One region of the Isoptericola sp. b515 genome, then DNA from elsewhere that is predicted to be linked to it. Evidence: riboswitches for the same ligand, from Rfam matches in the RefSeq annotation. Region 1 holds a riboswitch; the other holds the start of a gene.

Region 1 (7,069 bases):
GCGGGTCACGACCCGGCCGCGCACGGCCAGGGCGTCCGCGATCGGACCGAAGTCGAACTGCATCCCACCCAGGTGCTCCCGGGCGCCGAGCGCCAGGTTCTCGTAGTCGAGGAAGACGGCCAGGCGCTCTTCACGTTCCATGGCGCCACACTATGCCCCGCGCGAGCCGGGGGTCGCCCCGGGACGGCCGGAGCCGACGTGAGACGCTCGACGGACCGGCAGGTCCACAGCCCCAGGAGGTACCCGTGCGCGCGATCGTGTTCACCGAGCTCGGCGGACCCGAGGTCCTGCACCTCGCCGACGTCCCGGCACCGGAACCGGCCGCCGGCCAGGTCCGCGTGCGGGTCGAGGCCGCGGCCGTCAACGGCTGGGACCTCAAGACCCGCGCCGCCCGGATCCCCGGTGTTCCCCTGCCGGAGTTCCCCGCCGTGCCGGGGCTGGAGGTCGTGGGTGTCGTGGACGCCGTGGGCGACGACGTGACGGGCGTGCGGCCCGGTGACCGGGTCGTCGGGTTCGCCGACACGGGCGGGTACGCCGAGCTGGCCCTGACCTCCACGTTCGCGCTCGTCCCGGACGGCCTCGACCCCGCCCGTGCCGTCACGGTGCCCGTCTCGGCGGAGACCGCGCACCGAGTCCTGCGCGTGCTCGGGGTGACCGACGGCGAGACCCTGCTCGTGCACGGCGCGTCCGGGTCGGTGGGCGAGCTCGCCGTGCAGCTCGCCCGACGCCGGGGGGCGACGGTGATCGGCACCGCCTCGCCGGCGAACCAGGACCGCGTCGCGGCGCTCGGCGCCACGCCGACCACGTACGGGCCGGGCCTCGTCGAGCGGGTGCGGGACCTGGCACCGTCGGGCGTCGACGCGGTCCTGGACACCACCGGCGCGGGCGTCCTGCCCGACTCGATCACGCTGCGCGGCGGGACGGAGCGCATCGTCACCATCGCGGACCCGGCGGCCTCCGACCTCGGGATCACCTTCAGCTCCGGGGCCCGGCGCGACCCCGACGAGCTGGCCGAGGACGTCACCTCCCTCGCGCGGGGCGAGCTCACCACGACGCTCGGCGAGGTCCTGCGGCTCGACGACGCGGCACGCGCCCACGCGCTGGTCGAGAGCGGCCGTGGCGGGGGCAAGGTCGTCCTCACCCCCTGACACGTCTCATCATGCGACATCGCTTGTCCGCAGGCTGAACAGCGCGTAGGGTCGGACCCCGACAAGCCATCCAGAGCGGCCGAGAGTCCTGGCTCGACGACGCCGCAGCAACCCGTTCTCCGACGGAAGCCTCCCGAGGACGAAGGTGCTCAACACCAGGCCCGATGGAGTGACGCATGGTCGCCGAGGCATCCCCGCATCTCCCCGCGCCGCCGCGCCCGGAACCGTCCCGCCCGACGGTGAGCTTCGAGCTCATGCCGCCGCGGCGACCCGACGCCGCCCCGAAGTTCTGGGAGACCGCCCGTCGGCTCGTCGCCGCGCGCCCGGACTTCGTGTCGGTGACCTACGGCGCGGGCGGCGGGGACCGGGACACCGCCCGCGACGTCGTCTCCCGACTCCTCGCCGGCACGCCCGTGCTGCCGATCGCGCACCTGACCTGCGTCGGCGCCTCGCGGGAGAACGTCTCGGAGGTCGTCGACGAGTTCCTCGAGGCCGGGGTGCGATCCTTCCTCGCGCTGCGCGGCGACCCGCCGCGGGACCAGCCCGACTGGCGACCGCCCGCCGGCGGCGTCCACTCGGCCGTCGAGCTCGTGCACCTGCTGCGGGAGGTCGAGGCCCGGCGGTGCGCCACCGACCCGGCTGCCGCCGTCCGCGGCGCCGCCCGCCCGCTGACGATCGCCGTGGCCGCGTTCCCCGACGGCAACGTCCAGGCCGGCACGACCCGTGCCCAGGAGGTCCGGCGCCTGCTGGAGAAGCAGCAGGCCGGCGCGTCCTTCGCCGTCACCCAGTTCTTCTACCAGGCCGACTCCTACACCGACTTCGTCGCCGAGGCCCGCGCGGCCGGTGTGACGATCCCGATCCTCGCCGGGCTGCTGCCCACGACCGAGCCGCGCCGGCTCCGTCGCGTCGAGGAGCTCACCGGCGTCCGTGCGCCCCAGCACCTGCTGGACGCGCTGGACTCCCGGCCGGACCCGGAGGCGCAGTACGCCTACGGGACCGCGTACGGCACCGAGCTCGCCCAACGGGTGCTCGACGCCGGCGCGCCCGGTCTGCACGTGTACACGTTCAACAAGCACCGTCCCGCTCTGGACCTGCTCGAGGGTGTCCACCTCGGCGGTCCGGCGTCCGTCCCCGTCGACGACGCCGACCTGGCCGGCAGGCCGTGGGTACCGAGCATCCCGACCCCCGCACCGGCCGCGCTCTGAGGGGACGGACCGCTGCCCGGGACGCACCCGCGTCCCGGGGAGCCCCGTCGTCCCCACCACGCGTCCCGGAGCCCGCGAAAGGACTGCTCATGACCGTTCCGACCACCACCCCGTTCCCCGGCGGCACCATCCTCGGCTACCCCCGGATCGGCCGCCGCCGTGAGCTCAAGCGCGCCGTCGAGGCGTACTGGGCCGGCCGCACGGACGCCGTCGACCTCGAGGTCGCGGCCGGCACCCTGCGCCGCGAGACCGTGCAGCGGCTCGTCGCGCTCGGTCTCGACCCCGAGGACGGCTCCGTCCCGGGTTCGTTCTCGTACTACGACCAGGTGCTCGACGTCGTCGCCCTGCTCGGCGCCGTCCCGGCCCGGTTCCGGGACCTCCTGGACGCCGACGACGGCTCCCTCGACCTCGACGGCTACTTCACCGTCGCCCGCGGACGCGGCGAGGACGCCCCGCTGGAGATGACCAAGTGGTTCGACACGAACTACCACTACCTGGTCCCCGAGATCAGCGAGACGACACCGATCTCCTTCGCCGACCACCGCGTCGTGCGCGAGTACGCCGAGGCGAAGGAGGCCGGGGTCACCACGCGGCCGGTGCTCGTGGGACCCGTGACCTTCCTGGCGCTGTCGAAGGCGGCCGACGACGCGGGCGACGGGTTCCACCCGCTCGACCGGCTCGACGACGTCGTCGCGGCGTACGCCGAGCTGCTGCGGGCCCTCGCCGCCGTCGGCGTCCCGTGGGTGCAGCTCGACGAGCCCGTGCTGGTGACGGACTCGGTGGACGCCGACCCGGAGCGGGTCGACGCCGCGATCGCCCGGGCCTACCGGGAGCTGGCGACCGGTCTGGCACCCGCGTCGGCGGACGACGCGCTGGACACCGTGCCCGAGCGACCGCGCCTCCTCGTGGCCGCGCCGTTCGGCGGGCTGGCCGCCCCGGGCGCCGACGGCCGACCGGCCCGGGACGGGCTCGCGCTGCTGGCCGGGACGGACGTCGACGCCATCGCGATCGACCTGGTCCAGGGTGCGGTGCCGAGGGGCTCCGCCCCCGACGGCTCGGTCCCGGGCCTGGGCACGAAGACGCTGGTGGCCGGTGTCGTCGACGGGCACAACGTCTGGCGCACCGACCTCGCTGCGCGACGGGGCACGCTCGAGGCGTTGCGCGGGCTCGGCGCCCGGTCGTTGGCCGTCGGCACGTCGACGTCCCTGCTGCACGTGCCGCACGACGTCGACGACGAGACCTGGTCCGGCCCCGCCGCCGAGCGGGCCGGGCGGACCGAGGCGCTGCGCCGCTGGCTGGCGTTCGCCGACCAGAAGGTCGGCGAGGTGACGACGCTCGCCCGGGCCCTGACCGACGGGCCGGACGCGGTGCGCGCCGAGCTCGAGGAGGCGAGCGCCGCGCTGGCCGACCGGGCCGCCGCGACCGGCGTCGTCGTCCCCGCCGTCCGGGAGCGGCTCGCCGCGCTGTCCGCGACGGACTTCGCCCGGGGTGATCACGCGGGACGCGTCGCCGCCCAGCGCGAGAGCCTCGACCTGCCGCCGCTGCCGACGACGACGATCGGTTCGTTCCCGCAGACGGCCGAGATCCGCCGCACGCGGTCGGCGTGGGCGAAGGGCGAGCTGGCCGACGACGCGTACCGCGCCGCGATGCGGGACGAGATCGCCCGGGTGATCGCGCTGCAGGAGGACATCGGCCTGGACGTGCTGGTGCACGGTGAGCCGGAGCGCAACGACATGGTCCAGTACTTCGCCGAGCTGCTGGACGGGTTCGCGACGACGGACCTCGGCTGGGTGCAGTCGTACGGGTCGCGGTGCGTGCGCCCGCCGATCCTGTGGGGCGACGTCACGCGGCCCGCCCCGATGACGGTGGAGTGGACCCGCTACGCCCAGTCGCTCACCGCGCGCCCGGTCAAGGGCATGCTCACCGGACCGGTGACGATCCTGGCCTGGTCCTTCGTCCGCGACGACCAGCCGCTCGGCGACACCGCCCGCCAGGTGGCGCTCGCCCTGCGCGACGAGGTGACCGACCTCGAGGCCGCGGGCACCGCCGTCGTCCAGGTGGACGAGCCGGCGCTGCGCGAGCTGCTGCCGTTGCGGCGGACCGACCAGCCGGCCTACCTCGACTGGTCGGTGGGGGCGTTCCGTCTGGCGACGGCGGGTGCCGCGTCGTCGACCCAGGTGCACACGCACCTGTGCTACTCGGAGTTCGGCGAGATCATCGGCGCGATCGACGGGCTCGACGCCGACGTGACCTCGATCGAGGCGGCCCGGTCGCGGATGGAGGTCGTCCCCGAGCTGCACGAGGCCGGGTACGCGCGCGGGGTCGGCCCCGGCGTCTACGACATCCACTCCCCGCGGGTGCCGTCGACCACCGAGGTCACCGAGCTGCTGGGGCTGGCGACGTCGGCGATCGACCCGGGCCTGGTCTGGGTGAACCCGGACTGCGGCCTCAAGACCCGCGGGTACGCGGAGGTGGAGCCGTCGCTGCGGCACCTCGTGGAAGCCGCGCGGACGGTGCGGGCCGGCCTCTGATCGCACCGGGGTTCCGCCGGACGGTCGCACGGTCGAATGACCTGGACGCGGCCGGGATGCTGTGCCAGCATCGGTCCCGGCCCGCCGACCGGTGGGCCGGGACCGGAGTCGAGGAGCGAGTGATGCAGCGCGTCACGGGGAGCGGGGTGGCCGTGCAGGCCTGCTCGGCCGACGCCACCCACCGGGTCCCTCGCCGCTGACCGCCCGGTCGGCGTGAGGGCCCGGCGTCAGCCTGCCCACTCCCCCGCCGACCGAAGGCACCCCATGACTCCCCTCACCGAGCAGCAGCTCCGTGCTGCCCTCGTCAACGCCACCCGCAGCGAACGCCAGCGTATGCTCCCCCCGGACCTCGACGCCCAGCGGTGGGACCGCCTCGAGTTCCTCGGCTGGCGCGACCGCAAGCAGCCCCTGGCCGCCTATGTCGTGGCCGAGATCGACGGCGCGCCGACCGGCATCATCCTGCGCGCCCCCGAGACCAGCGCCCGGCGCTCGGCGATGTGCGCCTGGTGCGAGCACGCCGGCGACCCCGGCGACGTCGCTCTGTTCGTCGCCCGACGGGGCGGGGCGTCCGGACGGAAGGGCAACACCATCGGCACGCTGATCTGCACGGACTTCCGGTGCTCACGCAACGCGCGGCGTCGGCCGACCCTGGCCGAGGCGGGGTCCGACGACGACGCGGCCCGCGCCGCCGTCGTCGAGCGGCGCGTCGCGGGCCTGGGCTCGCGCGTGACCGCGTTCGTCGAGCAGGTCCGCAGCACCGCCTGACCCGCTCACGGCTGTGGGCATGAGATCCGCAGTCCCGGACCGCTCCGGTCTGCAGATCTCATGCCCACAGCCGAGGTGGTGCGCTCCTGTTCAGCGCTCGCTGCCGCCGATCATCGGCAGGCCGAACGCCAGCCCGACCGCGACGATCCCACCGGTGAAGACGAACGGGGCGAGCGAGGGGTCGGCCGTGGCGCCGACGCCGATGAGGACGAGCCCCGCGACGAACAGCACGAAGGACACGATGACGCGCCCGAGCATCGCCCCGGGGGCGTCGTTCTGCGGGGCTCGGTTGACCTGGAAGTCGCTCATGGGACCAGCCTAGCCCGCCGGGCGTCCCCGGCATCGGCGGCCGGTCCAGGTCGACGACGGCGTCACGGCAGCCGCGGGCGCCGTACCGCCTCGCCGGCGCGAGCCGGGTCGAGCTCCACCGGGCTGACCAGCACGGCGGGTCCCCGGTGCAGCACACCGTCCGTGACCGGCATGCACCGCACTCCCCCACGTCCCCGCATCGCGGCGTGCACGCCGGGCGCCAGCATGCGGTCCATCCAGGCGCAGGGGTGGGCCGGCCGGCCGCCGCGCAGCGTCACGGCCGAGCGGCGGGAGCGGATCTCGAACTCCTGCCCGATCAGCGGTGCCAGCTCGGCGCCGCGCAGCACTACGTTGCGCCGGGTCAGCAACGGGTCGAGCGGGCCCGTGCCGAGCTCGCGAGCGATCTCCTCGAGGGCCTCGGCCGCGAACACCGTCACCGCGGCGTCCATGTGGGCGGCCTTGCCGTAGAACCGGTCGCCCACGATCCCCCGACCCGCCACGACCTCGGCCTCGGCGCGGTCCGTCGTCGGGACGTCCGCCGCACCCTCGCGGGGACGCCCGAAGTAGGCGTGCTCGGGGGACACGAGCAGGTGCTCGATCACGACCGGGTAGTCGTACGCCGTCATGCCCCGAGTCCGGCAGCATCCGGGCGACGGGACCCCGCTAACCTGGCGGGATGCCCGCCGACGCGCCGCCCGCCCTCCCCCGCCGCGTCCTCGTGGCCGGGACCTCGGGCGCCGGGAAGTCGACCCTGGCGGGTCGGATCTCGACGCTGCTCGGCATCACGCACACCGAGCTCGACGGGCTCTACCACGGCCCGGGATGGACGCCGCGACCCGCGTTCGTCACCGACGTCGAGCGCCTGGTCGCCGGGGAGTCCTGGGTGACGGAGTGGCAGTACCGCGCGGTGCGACCGCTGCTCCTCGAACGGGCGGAGCTGCTGGTGTGGCTCGACATGCCGGTCCGCGTCCGGATGCGGCGCGTGGTCACCCGGACCGTGCGGCGTCGGGTCCGCGGGACCGAGCTGTGGAACGGCAACCACGAACCACCGCTGCGCACGTTCGTCGGCGACCCGGACCACATCGTGCGCTGGGCCTGGCGCACCCGTCAC
Region 2 (7,069 bases), 340 kb from region 1:
CGCCTCGACCACCCGGTGGAGACGTCAGGATCCGGGCGACCGGGATGACGTCCCGCGGTGCCTATGGCGCGCCGACGCCGTCCCGACGGGGCCAGGGCTGCCGGCGGCCGCCGGTGCGGGCGCCCGGCCGGCTCCGGCGCACCCACTCGCGCAGAGTCCCGGCGGCGACGCCGAGCACCAGCCGTTCGAGGTCCTCGGCGCTGGCCTCCACGGCCTCGTCGCAGGCGTCGCAGCTGGCATATCCGGCCCTGCTTCCGCCGCGACCATGCTCTCGCGACGGCGAACAGGTCTTCGCGGCCCGTCCCGGTGCCGGGACGGGCCGCGACGGCATGCTCGGCGGAACGGGGGGTCAGGCCCGCAGCGCCTGGGCGACGTCCTCGACGATGTCCAGCGGGTCCTCGAGCCCGACGGACAGCCGCACCGTGGTCTCGTGGATGCCGACGGCCGCGCGGCCCTCGGCGCCGAGCCGCCGGTGCGTCGTCGTGGCGGGGTGCGTGACCAAGGACTTGGCGTCCCCGAGGTTGTTCGAGATGTCGACGATCTGCAGCGCGTCCAGGAAACGGAACGTCCGCTGCTTCGCCTGCTCCGGGGTGGCGTCGTCGGGCACCGCGAGGTCGAACGTGACCACGGTGCCGCCCCCGGTCTGCTGGGCCTTCGCCAGCTCGTGCTGCGGGTGGGAGGCCAGGAACGGGTAGCGCACGCCGGTGACGCCGTCGGCGGACTCGAGGTACTCGGCGAGCTGCAGCGCGCTCGCGTTCTGCGCGCGCACCCGCACGTCGAGGGTCTCCAGCCCCTTGAGCAGCACCCAGGCGTTGAACGGGCTGAGCGACGGCCCCGTGTGCCGCAGGAACGTCTCGACCGGTCCGGACAGGAACTCCCGGGGGCCGAGGATCGCCCCGCCGAGCACCCGGCCCTGGCCGTCGACGTGCTTGGTCGCCGAGTACACGACGATGTCGGCGCCCAGCTCGAGCGGCCGCTGCAGGACCGGGGTGGCGAACACGTTGTCGACCACGACGACGGCACCCGCGGCGTGGGCGAGCTCGCACACGCGCCGCACGTCGACGAGCTCCTGCATGGGGTTCGACGGTGTCTCGAAGAAGACGACGTCGGCGGTGGTGGCCAGGGCCTCCTCCCACTGCGACGTCACGTGCCCGTCGACCAGGTCGACCTGCACGTCCCACTTGGCGAGGATCTCGTCGTAGATGACGTTCGTGGAGCCGAACAGGGCCCGGGCCGAGACGATCCGCGACCCGCTGCGCACCAGGGCGGCCAGCGTGGTGAACACCGCGGACATCCCGGTGGCGGTGGAGTAGCAGGCCTCGGCCCCCTCGATGAGGCGCAGGCGTTCCTCGAAGGTGCGCACCGTCGGGTTGCCGTACCGGGAGTACACGAACCGGGAGTGGTCGCCGGCGAACGCTGCCTCGGCGTCGGCGGCGGAGTCGTAGGTGTAGCCCTGGGTGAGGAACATCGCCTCCGACGTCTCGGAGAAGTCCGAGCGGCGGTGGCCCCCGCGGACGGCGAGGGTGGCGGGACGTGCGGTCGGGGGCAGGGGCGCGTGGCCGGCGCCGCCGTACGGCTCGGGGTTCGGGCCGGGGCCGGTGGGGATCTCGGTGCGGGTCACCGGGTCGGCTCGGCGTAGGCGGTGTGCGGCAGCTCGCGGACCTTCCACCCGGCCTGGTCGCGGGCGCCGAACGGGCCCACCGGCCCCTCGAAACCCTCGAGCACGTTGTAGGCGGGGCCGTAGCCCGCCGACGTCGCCAGGCGAGCGGCGCCGATGGAGCGCTGCCCGGAGCGGCACAGGAACACCACGGGCTGGTCGGTGGGCACGCCGGCGGCCTCGAGCTCGGCGAGGAATCCCGGGTTGGGTCGGCCGTCGCCGGTGACCCACTGCGTGAAGACGGCCGTCTTGTCCAGCGAGGCGACGTCGGGCACCCCGATCGTGCGCCACTCGCCTTCGGTGCGGACGTCGACCAGGACGGCGCCGGGTTCGGCGGCGAGCAGGTCCCATGCCTGCTGCGGGGTCAGGTCGCCGGCGTAGCCCTGCGCGGGTCGGGGTTCGATCGGTGCGGTCACGGCACTCCTCCCATCGGTCGTGGCGGTAGCACCCGCGCCCGGTCCCGTGCTCGCTCGTCGCGGTCGACGACGACGGCACGGTCCCGCGGGGTTGCTGCGGCGTCGACGTGCCACGTCACTCGGCCGCTCGGGATGGTCTCCACGATCGTACGCGACGGCGTCCATGAAGCGGGACGTCGGTCTCGCTTGGTGGACGCCGTGCCGCGCCCCGGGCTTGCTCGACCGCGAGACGACCACATCGCGAGACCATCTGACCATCTGTTGACACCCCGGCGCGGATCCGTGAACCTGGCACCAGGTCAAGAGCGCCAGCGCCAAGCCCCGGCTCGCTGGCCGGCAACCCTCCCCTCGCGGCGGGGTGCCCCGGGTGACGACCAGGCACGGCGCCGACCGGCGTCGGGCAAGCGCGGGGAGACGGCTCCCCGGGACACCGAGGAGGACGCCATGACCACGATCGCCGAGAGCCCCGCCTGTCCGAGTGTCGACCGGGTCGACGCGCTGACGCCGGTGCTGCCCGTCCTCGGGCACGACACCCCCGCCCCGCTGGTCGACGGACGGCGCGTGCCGTACGCCAACCTCGACGTCGCCGCCTCGGCGCCCGCGCTGCAGGCCGTCGGCGACCGCGTCACAGCGGCCCTGCCGCTGTACGCCTCGGTGCACCGGGGCGCCGGCTACCTCTCGCAGGTCTCCACCACGCTGTACGAGTCCGCCCGCGCCACCATCGGCGAGTTCGTCGGTGCCCGCCCGGACGACCTCACCCTGCTGGTGCGCAACACCACCGACGCGCTCAACCTGCTCGCCGGATGCGTCCCCGCCGCGGACGGCACGCCGGGCCGCGTGCTCGTCCTCGACGTCGAGCACCACGCGAACCTCCTGCCGTGGCAGCGCGCGACCGACGCCACGGTCCTCACCGGTCGCGGCACGGTCGCCGCCACGCTCGAGGCGGTCCGTGCCGAGCTCGCCGCCGGGGCGGCCGCGGGGCGCGGTTACGCCCTGCTGGCCGTCACCGGGGCCTCCAACGTCACCGGCGAGACGCTGCCGGTCGCCGACGTCGTCGCCGCCGCGCACGGCGCCGGCGCCCGGGTGGTGCTGGACGGCGCCCAGCTCGTGCCGCACCGCCGCTTCTCGCTGGCGCAGACCGGGGTCGACTACGTCGCCTTCTCCGGCCACAAGGCCTACGCGCCGTTCGGTGCCGGCGCCCTGGTCGGCCGCCGCGACTGGCTGGACGCCGGCACGCCCTACCTCGCCGGCGGCGGCGCGGTGCGCAGCGTGCGCGTGGACGGGACCGACTGGCACGACGGCCCGGCCCGCCACGAGGCCGGCTCGCCCAACGTGCTCGGCGCGGTGGCGCTCGCCGCCGCCTGCGAGACGCTCGCCGCCGTCGACACCGTGGCCCTGCGCGAGCACGAGGACGCGCTGCGGGCCCGGCTGGTCGACGGGCTGGAGGCGATCGACGGCGTCGAGGTCGTCCGTCTGTGGCCCGACGCCCCCGACACGGTCGGCGTCGTCACGTTCACGGTGTCCGGCTACGAGCCCGGCCAGGTCGCCGCCTACCTGTCCGCGGAGCACGGCATCGGCGTGCGGGACGGTCGCTTCTGCGCGCACCCGTTGCTCACCCGGCTCGGGTACCGCGCCGGGGCCGTCCGCGCGTCCGTCGGCGCCGGCACGGCCGGCGAGGAGGTCGAGCGGCTCGTGGCCGCCGTGGCTGCGCTCGTCGCCGACGGGCCGCGGGCCGACTACGCCGTCGTCGACGGGTTGTGGGTCGTCGTGGACGACCCGCGTCCGGTGCCCGAGGGGTCCGGGCTGGACGGCCTGCTGGCCACGGCCGGCCCCGGCGGTGACGAGGCGTTCGCCTGCGTCCCCGACTGACCGGCCTCACCAGACGGGCGGGTGCCTCTCCGGCCAGCGCAGCACGTCCTCGAGCTGGGCGGCGAGCGCCAGCAGCGTGACCTCGCCGCCGGGACGGCCGATGATCTGCACCCCCATGGGCAGCCCGTCCGCCGTCCAGTGCGTCGGCACGGTGATCGCGGGCAGCCCGGCCACGTTGAGCCACGACGTGAACGGCGTGTACTGGCACTGCTGGGCGAAGTTGTGGTCCGGGTCGGCGGCGTCGAACCAGCCGATCGGCCGCGGCGTCATCGCCAGTGCGGGAGTGACGACGGCGTCCAGGTCGCCCATCCCGGCGATGAGGGTCCGCTCGAACCCGGTCAGCGTCGCCAGGGCCTCGGCGAGCTCGCGGGCCGGCACCTGCCGGCCGCGGCGGATCAGCCATGCCGTCAGCGGCTCGAGCTGGTCCAGCACCGCGTCGTCGTCGATCGGTACCGCCGACGCGCCGCCCATCCACAGGCTGCGGAAGGCGTCGCCGTACTCCGGGACCGGGTCCCAGGTGTGCTCCTCGACGCCGTGCCCGAGACCCGCCAGCGCCCGGACGCCCGCGTCGAGGGCCGCCCGTGCCTCCGGCGCCACGGTGACGTCGTAGTAGTCGTCCCAGGCGTTCCAGGTGGTGACCCCCACCCGGAACCGGTCGCCGTCGTCGTCCCGCCCGGGGACCTCGCCGCGCAGCGCGGCCGCGAGGTATGACCCCGCGTGCGCCGCCGGGGTGCGCAGCGTGAACCGGTGGTCGACGTGGCCGTCCGGGGTCCGGCGCAGCATCCCCTCGAGCAGCAGCGCCGTGTCCGCCGTCGTCCGGGCGATCGGTCCGTTGACCACGAGGCCGCCGAGGGCCTCGATCCCGGACCCCGCGGGCAGCAGGCCGCGCGAGGGTTTGAGACCCACGACGCCGCAGGCGGCGGCCGGGATCCGGACGGACCCCCCGCCGTCGGACCCCGGGGCGAAGGGCAGCAGGCCCGCGGCCACCGCGACCGCCGCCCCGCCGCTGGAGCCGCCGGCGCCGCGCGCGAGGTCCCACGGGTTGCGTGCCACGGGCCCCGCCAGCGGCTCGGTGTAGGCGGGGAACCCCAGCTCGGGCGTCGCGGTCTTGCCCAGGCTGACGATCCCGGCGGCGTCGAGGTCCAGGACGACGTCGTCGGACTCCTCGGGCACGAAGCCCTCCATGGCGCGCGTGCCGAAGCCGGTCGGCACTCCGGCCCGGTTCCACAGGTCCTTGTCGGCGGTCGGCATCCCCCACAGGGGCCCCGACGGCGGACCCAGCTGCGTCGCGCGCTCCCGAGCCCTCTCGGGGGTGACGCGGGCGAACGCGCCCAGCTCGTCGTTGCGTGCCGCGATCCGGGCCAGGAAGTGGTCGGTCACCTCACCCGGGGTCAGCTCACCGGCGCGCAGCCGGTCGCGGAGCTCCAGGGCGGTCTGCTCGTGCAGGGCGTCCATGGCCCGACCCTACGCCGGGACGCCCTGCGCTACTCTCCGCCGCATGAGACCGCTGCAGATCGTCGTCGGGGGCCTGGTCATCGTCGTTCTCGACCTGCGTTTCGACGGGTTCGACGTCGTCGTCGACCTGATCGGCTGGATCCTGGTGGTGAAGGCCTTGCGGCTCCTCGCGGTCCGCGACCGGGCCTTTGCGGTCGCCGCCGTCGGTGCGGTGCTCGGCGGGCTCGGATCGATCGTCCAGCTCGTCCCCGGCCTGACGGTCGGGGCCGGCGTCGTCTCCGTGCTCGGGGCGGTCGAGACGCTCGCGCTCACGGTGGTGGTCGTCGCGATCTGCACGGGGATCGCCCGCGTGCTGGCGCACGAGCCACAGGTGGTCCGGCACGCCCGGATCCTGCGGGCGACGGACGTCGCGCTCACGGTGGTCGCCCTGGGGCTCGGATCGAGCCCCGTGCTGCTCTCGGCCGGCCCGACGCCGGGGACCACCGGCTGGCTCGTGGGCGCCGGTGCGGTGGTGCTCCTCCTCGGCGCGCTGACGTTCGTCGTCCTGATCTGGTTCCTGGTGTTCCTGTGGCGGCTCCGGGACCGTCCCGAGCTGCAGGAGCAGCAGCCGGTCGTCGCGTGACCCCGACGTCGCGGGCCCGAGGCAGCGCAGGCGCTGCGCCTCGGGCCCGCCGACGTGCCGACTCCGGCGGGGGGCCGTTCAGAGCGGCGTGACCTCGCCGGAGAAGTGCCGCAGCCCCTTGCGGGCGTTCCATCCCACGTAGGAGAACCCGGCCCCGTCGCCCTCCTCGGGCGTGATCGCCACGTCCACGGTGGCGGGCAGCAGCACGGGCTTGGCGAACTCCACGGTCCACCGGTACGCGTCCCCGCGCCCGGGGCCGACGTCGGCCAGCGCCCGCGCCGCGGAGTACATCCCGTGCGCGATCGCCCGCGGGAAGCCGAACGCCTTGGCCGACAGCGCCGACATGTGGATGGGGTTGCGGTCCCCGGACACCGCCGCGTAGGCACGGCCGGTCTCCGGCCCCAGCACCCACCGGCCGGTGGGCAGGGGCGGTGTCCACTCCCCGCGCGGCCGGTCGGCCTCCGACGCGCCGTCGCCGTCCTCGAGGAAGTACCCCTTGGCCAGGTGCGTCGAGACACCGCGCCACACGGGCGGCTCCGTCTCGTCGCCGGCGTCGCGGCGGACCTCGGCGACGAGGTCCACCTGCACCCCGCGCCGGTGCGGACGCAGGTTCTCCGCCCACGCCCGCACCTCGAGGACGTCGCCGACCGTGACCGGCCCGCGCAGCTCGACCCGGTTCGCCAGGTGCACCATGCCGAGCAGGGGCAGCGGGAAGTCGTTGCGCACCATGATCCCGGTCGTCAGCGGGAAGGTGAGCACGTGCAGGTAGCCGGCCGGCATCGTGTTGCCCACCGGCTCGTGCACCAGCCGCTGGTAGTCGTGCAGGTGGCGCTCGAGGTCGTCGGTGCGCACCCCACCGACGCGGTAGGCCACGTCGGGCAGGGTGAGGTCCCCGTCCGAGGCGTCCGCCCGGGTCTCCGATCCGCGGGCCTCCCCGATGCCCGGGATCGACGGCAGCGCGCGGCCGGCCGCGATCAGGCCCGAGGCGGCCGCGCCCCGCGCGTAGAGCCCGCCGAGCCCGGGGAGGCTCGGCTGGGTCTCGACGCGCAG

The links. Region 1 has a riboswitch for S-adenosylmethionine ahead of Q6350_RS04015 (methylenetetrahydrofolate reductase). Riboswitches for the same ligand answer to the same signal wherever they lie in the genome.
Region 2: it holds a riboswitch for S-adenosylmethionine, as region 1 does, so the genes downstream of both, Q6350_RS02590 (aminotransferase class V-fold PLP-dependent enzyme) here and Q6350_RS04015 (methylenetetrahydrofolate reductase) in region 1, are expected to answer to the same signal.

Annotation. Positions count from the first base shown of each region.
Region 1 covers NZ_JAUQYR010000001.1:889,396-896,464, forward strand. The annotation lists gene Q6350_RS04005 (NYN domain-containing protein) at 1-141, opposite strand, end outside; gene Q6350_RS04010 (NADP-dependent oxidoreductase) at 246-1,148, shown strand; SAM riboswitch class I at 1,212-1,319, shown strand; gene Q6350_RS04015 (methylenetetrahydrofolate reductase) at 1,388-2,353, shown strand; gene metE (5-methyltetrahydropteroyltriglutamate--homocysteine S-methyltransferase) at 2,443-4,884, shown strand; gene Q6350_RS04025 (FBP domain-containing protein) at 5,149-5,649, shown strand; gene Q6350_RS04030 (hypothetical protein) at 5,740-5,958, opposite strand; gene Q6350_RS04035 (MOSC domain-containing protein) at 6,021-6,584, opposite strand; gene Q6350_RS04040 (AAA family ATPase) at 6,635-7,069, shown strand, end outside.
Region 2 covers NZ_JAUQYR010000001.1:549,081-556,149, reverse strand. The annotation lists gene Q6350_RS02605 (DUF6226 family protein) at 62-331, opposite strand; gene Q6350_RS02600 (O-succinylhomoserine sulfhydrylase) at 350-1,621, opposite strand; gene Q6350_RS02595 (rhodanese-like domain-containing protein) at 1,618-2,073, opposite strand; SAM riboswitch class IV at 2,371-2,486, shown strand; gene Q6350_RS02590 (aminotransferase class V-fold PLP-dependent enzyme) at 2,518-3,942, shown strand; gene Q6350_RS02585 (amidase) at 3,949-5,397, opposite strand; gene Q6350_RS02580 (hypothetical protein) at 5,441-6,019, shown strand; gene Q6350_RS02575 (MaoC/PaaZ C-terminal domain-containing protein) at 6,098-7,069, opposite strand, start outside.